3 regions of the Vibrio harveyi genome follow, and region 2 is predicted to be linked to each of the others. Evidence: predicted binding sites of a transcription regulator. Region 2 holds the regulator's gene; each other region holds the start of a gene.

Region 1 (3,289 bases), 480 kb from region 2:
CATGCGACCTTCGCTACCCGTTCGCACCAATACTGCAATGTCGCCCGCTTTAACTGGCTTCTGCTTCTCGCCATTGACCAGACACGCTTGGCCTTGTTGCGCGGAGGTCAAAATGGTTTGAATTTGGCTTGCTGTCGCCTCTGCCATAGCGGTGAGGTAGTCACCTTTTGGCAGAGGTTTATCTTCCGCTTCTTGCAGCCAATAAGTCAGTGCAGGCTGTTTTTGACCACCCATGGTCCAAACGCGTTTGTCGGCACTTGGGCTGTAATCCACAGAATGGAATGGAATGTCAGAGTCATAAATAAACGGGCTATCTGGCAGAGCAAAAATCTGGTTCACTGCCAATACCATATCGGCACTTGAGCGCCAGTTGGTACCAAGCGTGTAGTGAGCACTAACTTGGTTACGCGCCTTGATGTAGGTAAAGATATCCGCCCCACGGAAACCGTAAATCGCCTGCTTCGGGTCACCGATCATAAACAAACCGCACTCAGGATTATCCAAATAAATGCGGCTGAAAATACTGTATTGCAGTGGGTCGGTATCTTGGAATTCATCGATCATCGCAACCGGATAAAGCGTACGGATACGCTCTGTCAGTAGTGCGGTTTCATCGGTATCAATCGAGGCAGAAAGCTGAGTCAGCAAGTCATCGAATGACAACCATTGTTTCTGATTTTTTGCTTTTGCCAGCATCACGCGACAATGCTCAATCGCATGAGCTAACAATGGCGCTTTTAAGCTGATTGGGTTGGCAAGGAAGGCTTCTATCGCCTCAAACACCGGGTGCTGTGGCGCAGTGCCTTTCGGGGTTTTCTCAAATAACACATTCTGCGCGAACTTCTCCAGTTTATCTGGATAGTCATAGCCCGTGGTTTCTGTCGAAGCCCATACGTTGACCGCTTCTAACCATGTCGGTAAAGACTTTTTGGTGTAGCTGCGTTTGTTGACGTCGGAATCAGAAATCAGTGCGAGGAAATCCTCCTGGCTATCACACCATTGGGCTTTCAAAGCATCAATTTGCTTTAAATTTTGCTCATGCAAATCGGCAAGGCTACCTTGCATTGCAGGAACAGAGAGACTTAGCGGCGCACCCGTGAGGTAGTTACTGATGTCATAAAGTAGATCCGATGGCGAGCCCCATAGTTGACGCACTTCTCCTGCCAAAGCGAATGGCAGAGGATAGAAGTTACGACGCCAGTAATCGGCAACCACTTGCGCTTTAAGATGGCTTTCGTCTGTCACAAACTCATTATTGAAACGACTACCAGATTCAAATGCGTTTTGCGTCAGCATGCGTTGACAGAAACCGTGAATGGTGTACACCGCGGCTTCATCCATTTGGCGCTCTGCTTGCAATAGGATCTCAGCGGCTTGCTTATGATCCTCGACTTCTTCCAGCAAAGGTTGAATCACAGGATCTGAGCTTTGTCCGCGAGCGAATGCGATCCTCGCGTCGTGAATACGCGCACGAATACGATCACGTAACTCTGCAGTTGCGGCTTCGGTAAAAGTCACTACCAGAATTTGATCCACAGTCAACGGCACGCGATGTTTGGTATCAGTCGTGCCATGCCCTAGTAGGAGTCGCAGATACAAACCCGCGATGGTAAAGGTTTTACCCGTACCCGCAGATGCTTCAATTAGCCTTGCACCATGCAGCGGAAAAGTCATGGTTTGCAGTGGAGTTGGAACTGACATTTGCGCCATAACGCTGAATCTCTCCAAGTATTCAACAAGGACATGTAGATCTTCAAAGGCGTTTCGCATCTAAAGATCAACAAACCCTATAATGTGATCTATCGTTAAAAATTTTATTAATGAGTCTAATAGGTTGGAATATTTAAACCTTTGTGGGATCTCACTCACGGTTATCATTACGGAGTACCGTTAGTATGCGCCTCACGAGATAAGCCAAGCCATTCAGGCGGCTACACTCAAACGAATCATGGTCCCTCTGACCTTGTGGCCGTACAGCGAACGCCCTACAAAAAATAATGATTTTCTGGCGGCCACCCTACTCTCTTCTTTATCTAAATAATCCAACTTATTCTTATACCCAAGTGACTTCAAGATACAGGATTCAGAGCGTTGTCACTGATTCCCTGTTTATCGAAAATAAGCAAGGAAAACAACGCTGTGTAATAGATTACTCTTTCCAAGTTGTTTGACGATGAAATTGCTTCAGTGACACGCTCCCGAAGGGCGAGTTGTCTTGGCTCGTATACTTCGTTGACGATTTTTAATTTAGAGCCACTAGATCTTCAAATCATCGCCTCGCCTACAAGCCAAGTCAATCTCGCTGAACCAAGCATCTTGAGGTTACTTGGGTATACTTTCAGCATCCATCGCCGTCAATCTTGCGCCTTGAAGAACCAATGCAGTCAGTGTGCGAACTTCTGCTGCAAGCTCATCATTCCAAGCAGACCAAATACGCGAAATATACGCATTGTTTCCTTCGCCTGGGCTCATGTACCCATCATTGAATGCGTCCGCCATTTTCTTCAGCGATTTCTCTTCGTCATCAGCCCAGTGGCCACGACTAAAGCCCGCCTCGACACACGCCAGTGCTGTTTTCGGGAAATATGGCAATGGCTTAGTCATGCCTTCAAAAAACAGACGTACTAATTCAGCAAGAAATTGTTTCGCTTGATCAGCGTCTGCCATTGCAGGGTAAACTAAATGCACCGCGCCTTCCTTGCGGTCATAACCGATAACGTGGGTCTTTCTAGCCTGACCAGAGGCAGACATAGCAAGATGATCAATCCATGCAGCAAGATAATCCTGCGCACGAATTTTACCGCTTCGGTAGCGAATCAACCCAGACTGATAACACTGAGTTAGCCAACCGGTTAGACGGATGTTTTTTCCTTCACCAAGCACATCGAAGGTAAGGTCGATTTCTAAATCGTCTTGCGGCGCACCGGATAAAAACGCCAACTTATCCACCAACTCTTCCGCTTGCACGCGGTTGGTTTCAAACTCGATATCACCAAATGCGCCAACCGGTAATTTGCCCTGCGCGCGTTGCTCACTCATGAAGTGCTTGAGTACGTCTGCTTTTGCGGACGGTTGAGTAATGGCGGTTTCGAGCAAGGTTTCTAATAACTCATCGCGCATCTGATAGCTTTCTAAGCCACCTAAAACAAACGGCTCATCGTCTTCCATCACAGGTAACGGCGGCTCGAACATCACTTTCAAACGACGGTTAAAGAAATACTGTACAGGCAAACGCCAGAAGCGTTGTAATTCCACCAAGTCCAATTCGATTGGGAAGGTTGCGCCAAGT
Region 2 (3,289 bases):
CTTGTTACGTGCTATAGTGGGTTATCGACCGTGCAGCATACGTGTGCTGCACTTTACAGGTAAGTAATTTTCGACAAGGTTTGTCATGTCAGCGAAACACCCAATCATTGCGGTTACTGGTTCGTCCGGTGCCGGCACAACCACCACTTCTGAAGCCTTCCGTAAGATGTTCAATATGATGAACGTCAAACCAGCGTGGGTTGAAGGTGACAGCTTCCACCGCTTTACACGTCCAGAGATGGATGTCGAAATCCGCAAAGCGCGTGAGCAAGGCAAACACATCAGCTACTTTGGTCCACAAGCCAATGACTTTCCGGGGCTAGAAGAGTTCTTCCGTAAGTTCGGTGAAGATGGCACTGGCAGCGTGCGCCGCTATCTGCACACTTTTGATGAAGCCGTTCCATACAACCAAATGCCGGGCACCTTTACGCCTTGGCAAGATCTGCCAGAAAACAGCGATGTGCTGTTCTACGAAGGTTTACACGGTGGCGTGGTAGATGGTGATGTCAATGTGGCGCGTCACGTCGACTTTCTAATTGGCATGGTGCCGATTGTGAACTTGGAATGGATCCAAAAGTTTGTTCGTGACACGCGCGATCGTGGTCATTCAAGAGAAGCGGTGATGGATTCGATCGTGCGCTCGATGGACGATTACCTGAACTACATTACCCCGCAATTTTCTCGCACACATATCAACTTCCAACGCGTACCAACCGTCGATACTTCTAACCCACTTAACGCTAAAGGCATCCCTAGCTTGGATGAAAGCTTCGTGGTGATCCGCCTGCGCGGTATCAAGAATGTCGACTTCCCGTATTTGTTGGCGATGATTGATGGCTCCTTCATGTCTCGCCATAACACCATTGTGGTTCCTGGCGGTAAGATGAGCTTTGCAATGGAGCTCATAGTGAGACCGATTCTGCAGCAACTCATCGAAACCGGAAAAATTGGCTAAAAACCTCGTTAATTGAGTGTTTACTTTTCATACCGTGATCATGTGCACAGTTTTGCTTACAAAATCTCAATCATGGCACGATTAAAATCAAGAAATCGTTTCCGAAAAAGGATACTATTTCTAACCGAAACACAAGAGAGCTTGCAGCATATAAAAAGTGCTCTTATTCTAGTAAGCCAATTCAGGCTTAGCTAAAATATGGATAGCGCAAGCGTACCCTGCAGAGGAAGTGAGATATTATGGTTCTAGGTAAACCTCAAACCGACCCAACATTAGAGTGGTTTCTTTCACACTGTCATATTCATAAGTACCCATCAAAGAGCACGCTAATTCACGCGGGCGAAAAAGCAGAGACTTTGTACTACATCGTTAAAGGTTCTGTTGCGGTTCTTATCAAAGACGAAGAAGGTAAGGAAATGATCCTTTCTTACCTAAACCAAGGCGACTTCATTGGTGAGCTTGGTCTATTCGAAGAAGACCAAGAGCGTACAGCTTGGGTTCGCGCTAAATCTCCTTGTGAAGTGGCAGAGATTTCTTTCAAGAAATTCCGTCAACTTATCCAAGTTAACCCAGACATCCTAATGCGTCTTTCGGCGCAAATGGCTCGTCGTCTACAAGTTACTAGCCAAAAAGTGGGTGACCTAGCGTTCCTAGACGTAACTGGTCGTATCGCTCAGACTCTTCTGAACCTTGCTAAACAACCAGATGCGATGACGCACCCAGACGGCATGCAAATCAAGATCACTCGTCAGGAAATCGGTCAAATCGTTGGCTGTTCTCGTGAGACAGTAGGTCGTATCTTGAAGATGCTAGAAGAGCAGAACCTAATTTCTGCGCACGGTAAGACTATCGTTGTTTACGGGACTCGTTAATCTCGATTAACGTTTAAAAAATTTAAAAGCCACCAAATGCAAGTTTGGTGGCTTTTTCTTTTTTTTGGGAGTTAGACATTGAGAGTCGAGAGCGCTGCGCTTCACAACGGACTTCATCCTTTGAGATGAAGCCCTCTCAGATTCCAAGTAAAAACCCTCTCGAAGCGAAGCATTCTCGCCTTGTATCTATTAACCGTTGGTACTCTCGAAGATCTTATCTGCCGATGCAGCTACAAACCCTGGGTACAACTCACCGTTATCCATTGGGTAGCGCTTAGCAAACTCGTAGAAGCCTCCAGGAATCACCTCAACGCCTTCAGTGAAGGTCACTGGCACTTTGTCTGCCATGGTCGATGATTGCTCTAGTAACACCTCTGGCGTGCCTTTTACTTCACCGCCATTCTCGTTGATGATAAAGCCTACGGTGCGTAGGTGGTCGTTCACTTGCTTCACTTCTTCATGCTGATTGAGTTGATTCACGCTCACTGTGAAGTGGTTCGCTCCGTAACCGTGCGCAGCAAGCCAAGAAGCGTACTCACTCTCTTTCGCTAAGATCTGGAAGTCAGCATAGCTAAGGTCCCACAAACGTCCGCCGTACAAGAAGTCACTGCTGGTCAATTTAGACGCATCAACCTGCTCTACCAGTTTATGAACGATGGCTTGTAGCTCTGGTGAGCACTCATCCACTTTCAATTCACTGATGAAGACTTTTGGCTGTTTCGGATCTGGGTGCTCAAAATGTTTTGCCACCAGCTTTTTGCTTTCAAATACGTAGTCACCACAGGCTTTGTAACCCACCGCTAGGAATGGCTTCGCTAACGTTTCAATGCCTAGGGGAGCGACATTAAACGTACGTAGCGCAATATGGTCATTAATCAGAGGCTCATCTTCTTGAAGAAGCTGATGAACTTTAGCAGCAGAAGGGCAAAGACGTTGAATGTAGTCTTGCCATAGCGATTCAAATAACACATCGGGCGTCATAACGACTCCTTGTTATGAAATGTAGAGTTAGGGGTAAGAGGAAGTTGACCGCTCGTTCACAGCCCGTGGGCTGTCCAGAATCACGAACGAGCGGTCATCAACCTGTGACGGTATGTGTGGCATAAGTGCCAGTCAGTCAACACGCTCTGGAGAGTCTTAAGCTCGCCTTTGGCGTTTGCCAGCGCGCTTACCAGAATCCTAACTTGGTAAATAGCTCCGGCAGAGAGAAGCGGCGATACTTTGTCACCACTTCGTGTTTCTCTATTACAGGCTTACACCCGGGCTCAATGTGGCAGGTAAGACCGTCTCTTGTCCTTCCATTGATGCCATTGGGTACGCACAGTAGTCTGCTGCGTAGTAAGCACTAGGGCGTAGGTTACCCGACGCACCCGGACCACCAAATGGCGCATCACCACTTGCGCCCGTCAGCTGACGGTTGCGGTTCACGATGCCAGCACGAATGTGGTCCACGAAGTATTCC
Region 3 (3,289 bases), on a different replicon from region 2:
GATATCTACCTTACCAAACGGGGCATTCATATCCCAAATTGCGTCTTCTTCTACGTACATAAGATCGACGTTTTTCTCTTGAATACGAGACAAACAGACGCTCAACGCCGCTGAGCGGAGCAGGGGATCTTGTGGCATGTAGATCGATACGCGTTTTTCTGGGCAACACATATCCAATACATGAAGATAGTGTGCGTAAGAGGTATAAGGTGGACGAATTAAGGCACCTTTAGACGGATAGTGGAAAACAGAGAGATTTCCCATTGGATCTTCGACGTTACCACGGGCCAAAATCGTTTGGTATTTCTGATCGATGCGCTCACGCAGCTTTTTTGATGGCTCTGGTGGTGGTTCACTTGCTTCAGCGGTGTATTCTTGTGATACAAAGCGAGAGACTTCATCGTATGGATTGTGATCCAAGGACGCCACTGGCTCATCATCAGATGAATAGTTCACATGCTGACAAAGAATGTAGCCCGAATGTGCCTCACCAGAAGCAATCCAATACACGCCATTATTACTATGGGGTTGCAATGCAACGTAGCTAGAAGCGAGCTCATAATGCTGCGCGTGGTTTACCCAGCGTGCATCAATGGTTGCAAGCTTACGGCGGCAACGACTAGCAATGTGATCAACATGATCGTAAAAGGTTTTTGGATTGATGCTCAGTTTACGGCAGATTTCTCGGACGGAATATCCCGTGAACAGCAAGCCCATTAAGTTTTCTTGAAATTGAAGCTTTTTGTTGGCACCAGACCATTTATCGACAAAAGTACTTTGACACACTTTACAGCGGTAACGTTGGCGATCGCCACTGTAACCAAAAGCGTGATAGAGGTGTTTATGAGTGTGGACAGAAAGTCCGAAGTTGTCGCAGTCATCATTGCGACAAGCAGGTAGTCCATCACTGTGGACGTGTCTCAAACGATGAAGTTCGTTGACCACATCGCGGTTGTTAAGTAAGGGGGGGAAAGCTCCACATTCACGGCACACCATCGCCGGACGTTTAGGGTTAGCATGCTGCAAGACGTAACGCTTTGCATCACTCAATCCAAAGTTGTCACACGCCAATGTTTTACAAAAGTTGAGTTGTAACCCATCTGCGTCCTTTGGCAGTTCGCCGTTAGACACAATCGCCCCCTCGGGATAATTCAGGCAGCCGGTCAGGCTCCGGCTGCAAATTACTACTTAAGTATTTCTTAGATGTTGATTGCAGTTTCTAGAGCAACTTTCATCATGTCGTTGAACGACTTTTGACGCTCTTCAGAGCTTAGTTTTTCACCACGGATGATGTGATCAGAAACTGTCAGGATAGTTAGAGCTTTCGCGCCTAGGTCTGCAGCTACGCCGTAGATACCTGCCGCTTCCATATCTACACCTAGGATGCCTAGTTTTTCCATCTTCTCAAAGATGTCAGCTTCTGGTGTGTAGAATAGGTCTGCAGAGAATACGTTACCTACTTTAACTGGTACTTCTTGAGCACGCGCTTGGTTAACCGCTTCTTCTAGAAGACCGTAATCAGCGATTGCTGCGAAATCGTGGTTGTTGAAACGGATACGGTTAACTTTAGAGTCTGTAGAAGCACCCATACCGATAACAACGTCCATTAGTTTCACGTCGTCACGTACTGCACCACAGCTACCTACGCGGATAACGTTTTTCACGCCGTATTCAGCGATTAGCTCGTGTACGTAGATACAGCAAGATGGGATACCCATACCGTGACCCATAACAGACACTTTCTTACCTTTGTATGTGCCAGTAAAGCCGAACATGTTGCGAACGTCACAAACTTGTTTCACATCTTCTAGGAAAGTTTCTGCGATGTATTTTGCACGCAACGGGTCGCCTGGCATTAGTACTGTTTCAGCGAAATCACCTGGTTGTGCGTTGATGTGTGGGGTTGCCATAAGTGCTCTCCAAAGTTTTGTTCAGGTAAAACGCATCAATTATAGAATGCTATTACCAATTCTGTTGAACTTGTTCGTTTTCGTTGAGGCAATAATATCGGGACAGGGTAAGGGGGCATGAGAGTTGAGTCACAAAATGGTCGGTTTTATTGTTTAAATAATCTGTTGATAACTAAATCTGTTGAAAGCAAAAAGGCAATCGATTTGCTTTTGAGCAGTTTGTCGATTGCGCGCACAAAATCTCGTCTTTCAGCACAAAATTTTTTCTTAAAAGTTTCTGATCGATATTCGAAGAGAGTGAGTAAAACGATTAAATTGTACAATTTATTTTCTTGTACAATGTTATTTGACTTGCTATAAGTTATACAACAAAACATTTTGTATAGGATGCTTCGTTATGGAATCTTCAATCAAAGTTGGTATCAGTTCTTGTGTACTAGGCGAACGAGTTCGTTTCGATTCGGGACATAAAATCAGTAACTTCGTAACGAAAGAGCTCGACGGCTACTTTAGCTTTGTTCCCGTATGTCCAGAAGTCGGTGTTGGTATGTCTGTTCCACGCCCTACCATTCGTTTGGTAAGCAATGAGGAGCGAATCGCGCTGGTAGAAACGAAAAATCCAGAAAACGACCACACTGACAACATGCTTGCGTACTCAGAAAATAAAGTGAACGAATTAGAGGATGAAGAGCTGTGTGGTTACATCGTCTGTGCGAAGTCACCAACGTGTGGCATGGAGCGAGTGAAGGTATACAGCAAAAATAGTGCGGCGAAAGAAGGTATCGGTTTGTACACCAGAACATTAATGGAAAAAATGCCGTGGTTGCCTGTAGAAGAAGACGGTCGTCTAAACGATCCGGTTTTAAAAGAAAATTTCATTACGCGTGTTTACTGTTTGAATGACTTTTATGAGTCGATGGGCGGCGAGCCCACACGCGGCAAAATTATTGATTTTCACTCTCGCTATAAGCTGACTTTAATGGCGCACCATCCAGAGTCTTATCGTTCGCTGGGACGCTTGGTTGCAGATGTATCAAGTTACGAAATGGAACAGTTTTACAACGAATATCGTCTAGGTCTGATGAAAGCGTTACAGAATCGCGCCAGTCGAAAAAACAACACGAACGTCCTGATGCATTTGCAAGGCTATTTTAAACGCTCTTTAACCGCTAATGAAAAAGCGGAGCTGGCGACGGTGATCAGTGATTATCGTACGGGCTTGTTACCATTACTTGCCCCGTTAACGTTAATTAAGCACTATCTCAATACGTACCCCGACGCGTACTTACAGAAACAAAAATACTTAGAACCGTATCCACAGGAGATGAGACTTCGTTATGGATTGTAGCCAAGAAGAAAAACTATACGCAATTCGAGAT

What was found. Region 2 encodes CRP, which controls carbon source genes, mostly activating them, when cyclic AMP is high. Its sites were predicted from a motif close to TGTGANNNNNNTCACA; they were not measured.
Region 1: the regulator CRP is predicted to act here: its motif matches at 1,855-1,870, upstream of recB (exodeoxyribonuclease V subunit beta).
Region 3: the regulator CRP is predicted to act here: its motif matches at 2,029-2,044, upstream of deoD (purine-nucleoside phosphorylase).

The regions. Positions count from the first base shown of each region.
Region 1 is NZ_CP125875.1:406,492-409,780, reverse strand. It holds gene recB (exodeoxyribonuclease V subunit beta) at 1-1,710, opposite strand, end outside; gene recC (exodeoxyribonuclease V subunit gamma) at 2,323-3,289, opposite strand, start outside.
Region 2 is NZ_CP125875.1:3,397,937-3,401,225, reverse strand. It holds gene QMY49_RS16090 (phosphoribulokinase) at 86-955, shown strand; gene crp (cAMP-activated global transcriptional regulator CRP) at 1,195-1,827, shown strand; gene QMY49_RS16080 (DUF1338 domain-containing protein) at 2,017-2,808, opposite strand; gene astD (succinylglutamate-semialdehyde dehydrogenase) at 3,073-3,289, opposite strand, start outside.
Region 3 is NZ_CP125876.1:1,027,731-1,031,019, forward strand. It holds gene QMY49_RS21220 (hypothetical protein) at 1-1,131, opposite strand, end outside; gene deoD (purine-nucleoside phosphorylase) at 1,200-1,910, opposite strand; gene QMY49_RS21230 (YbgA family protein) at 2,308-3,258, shown strand; gene QMY49_RS21235 (MerR family transcriptional regulator) at 3,248-3,289, shown strand, end outside.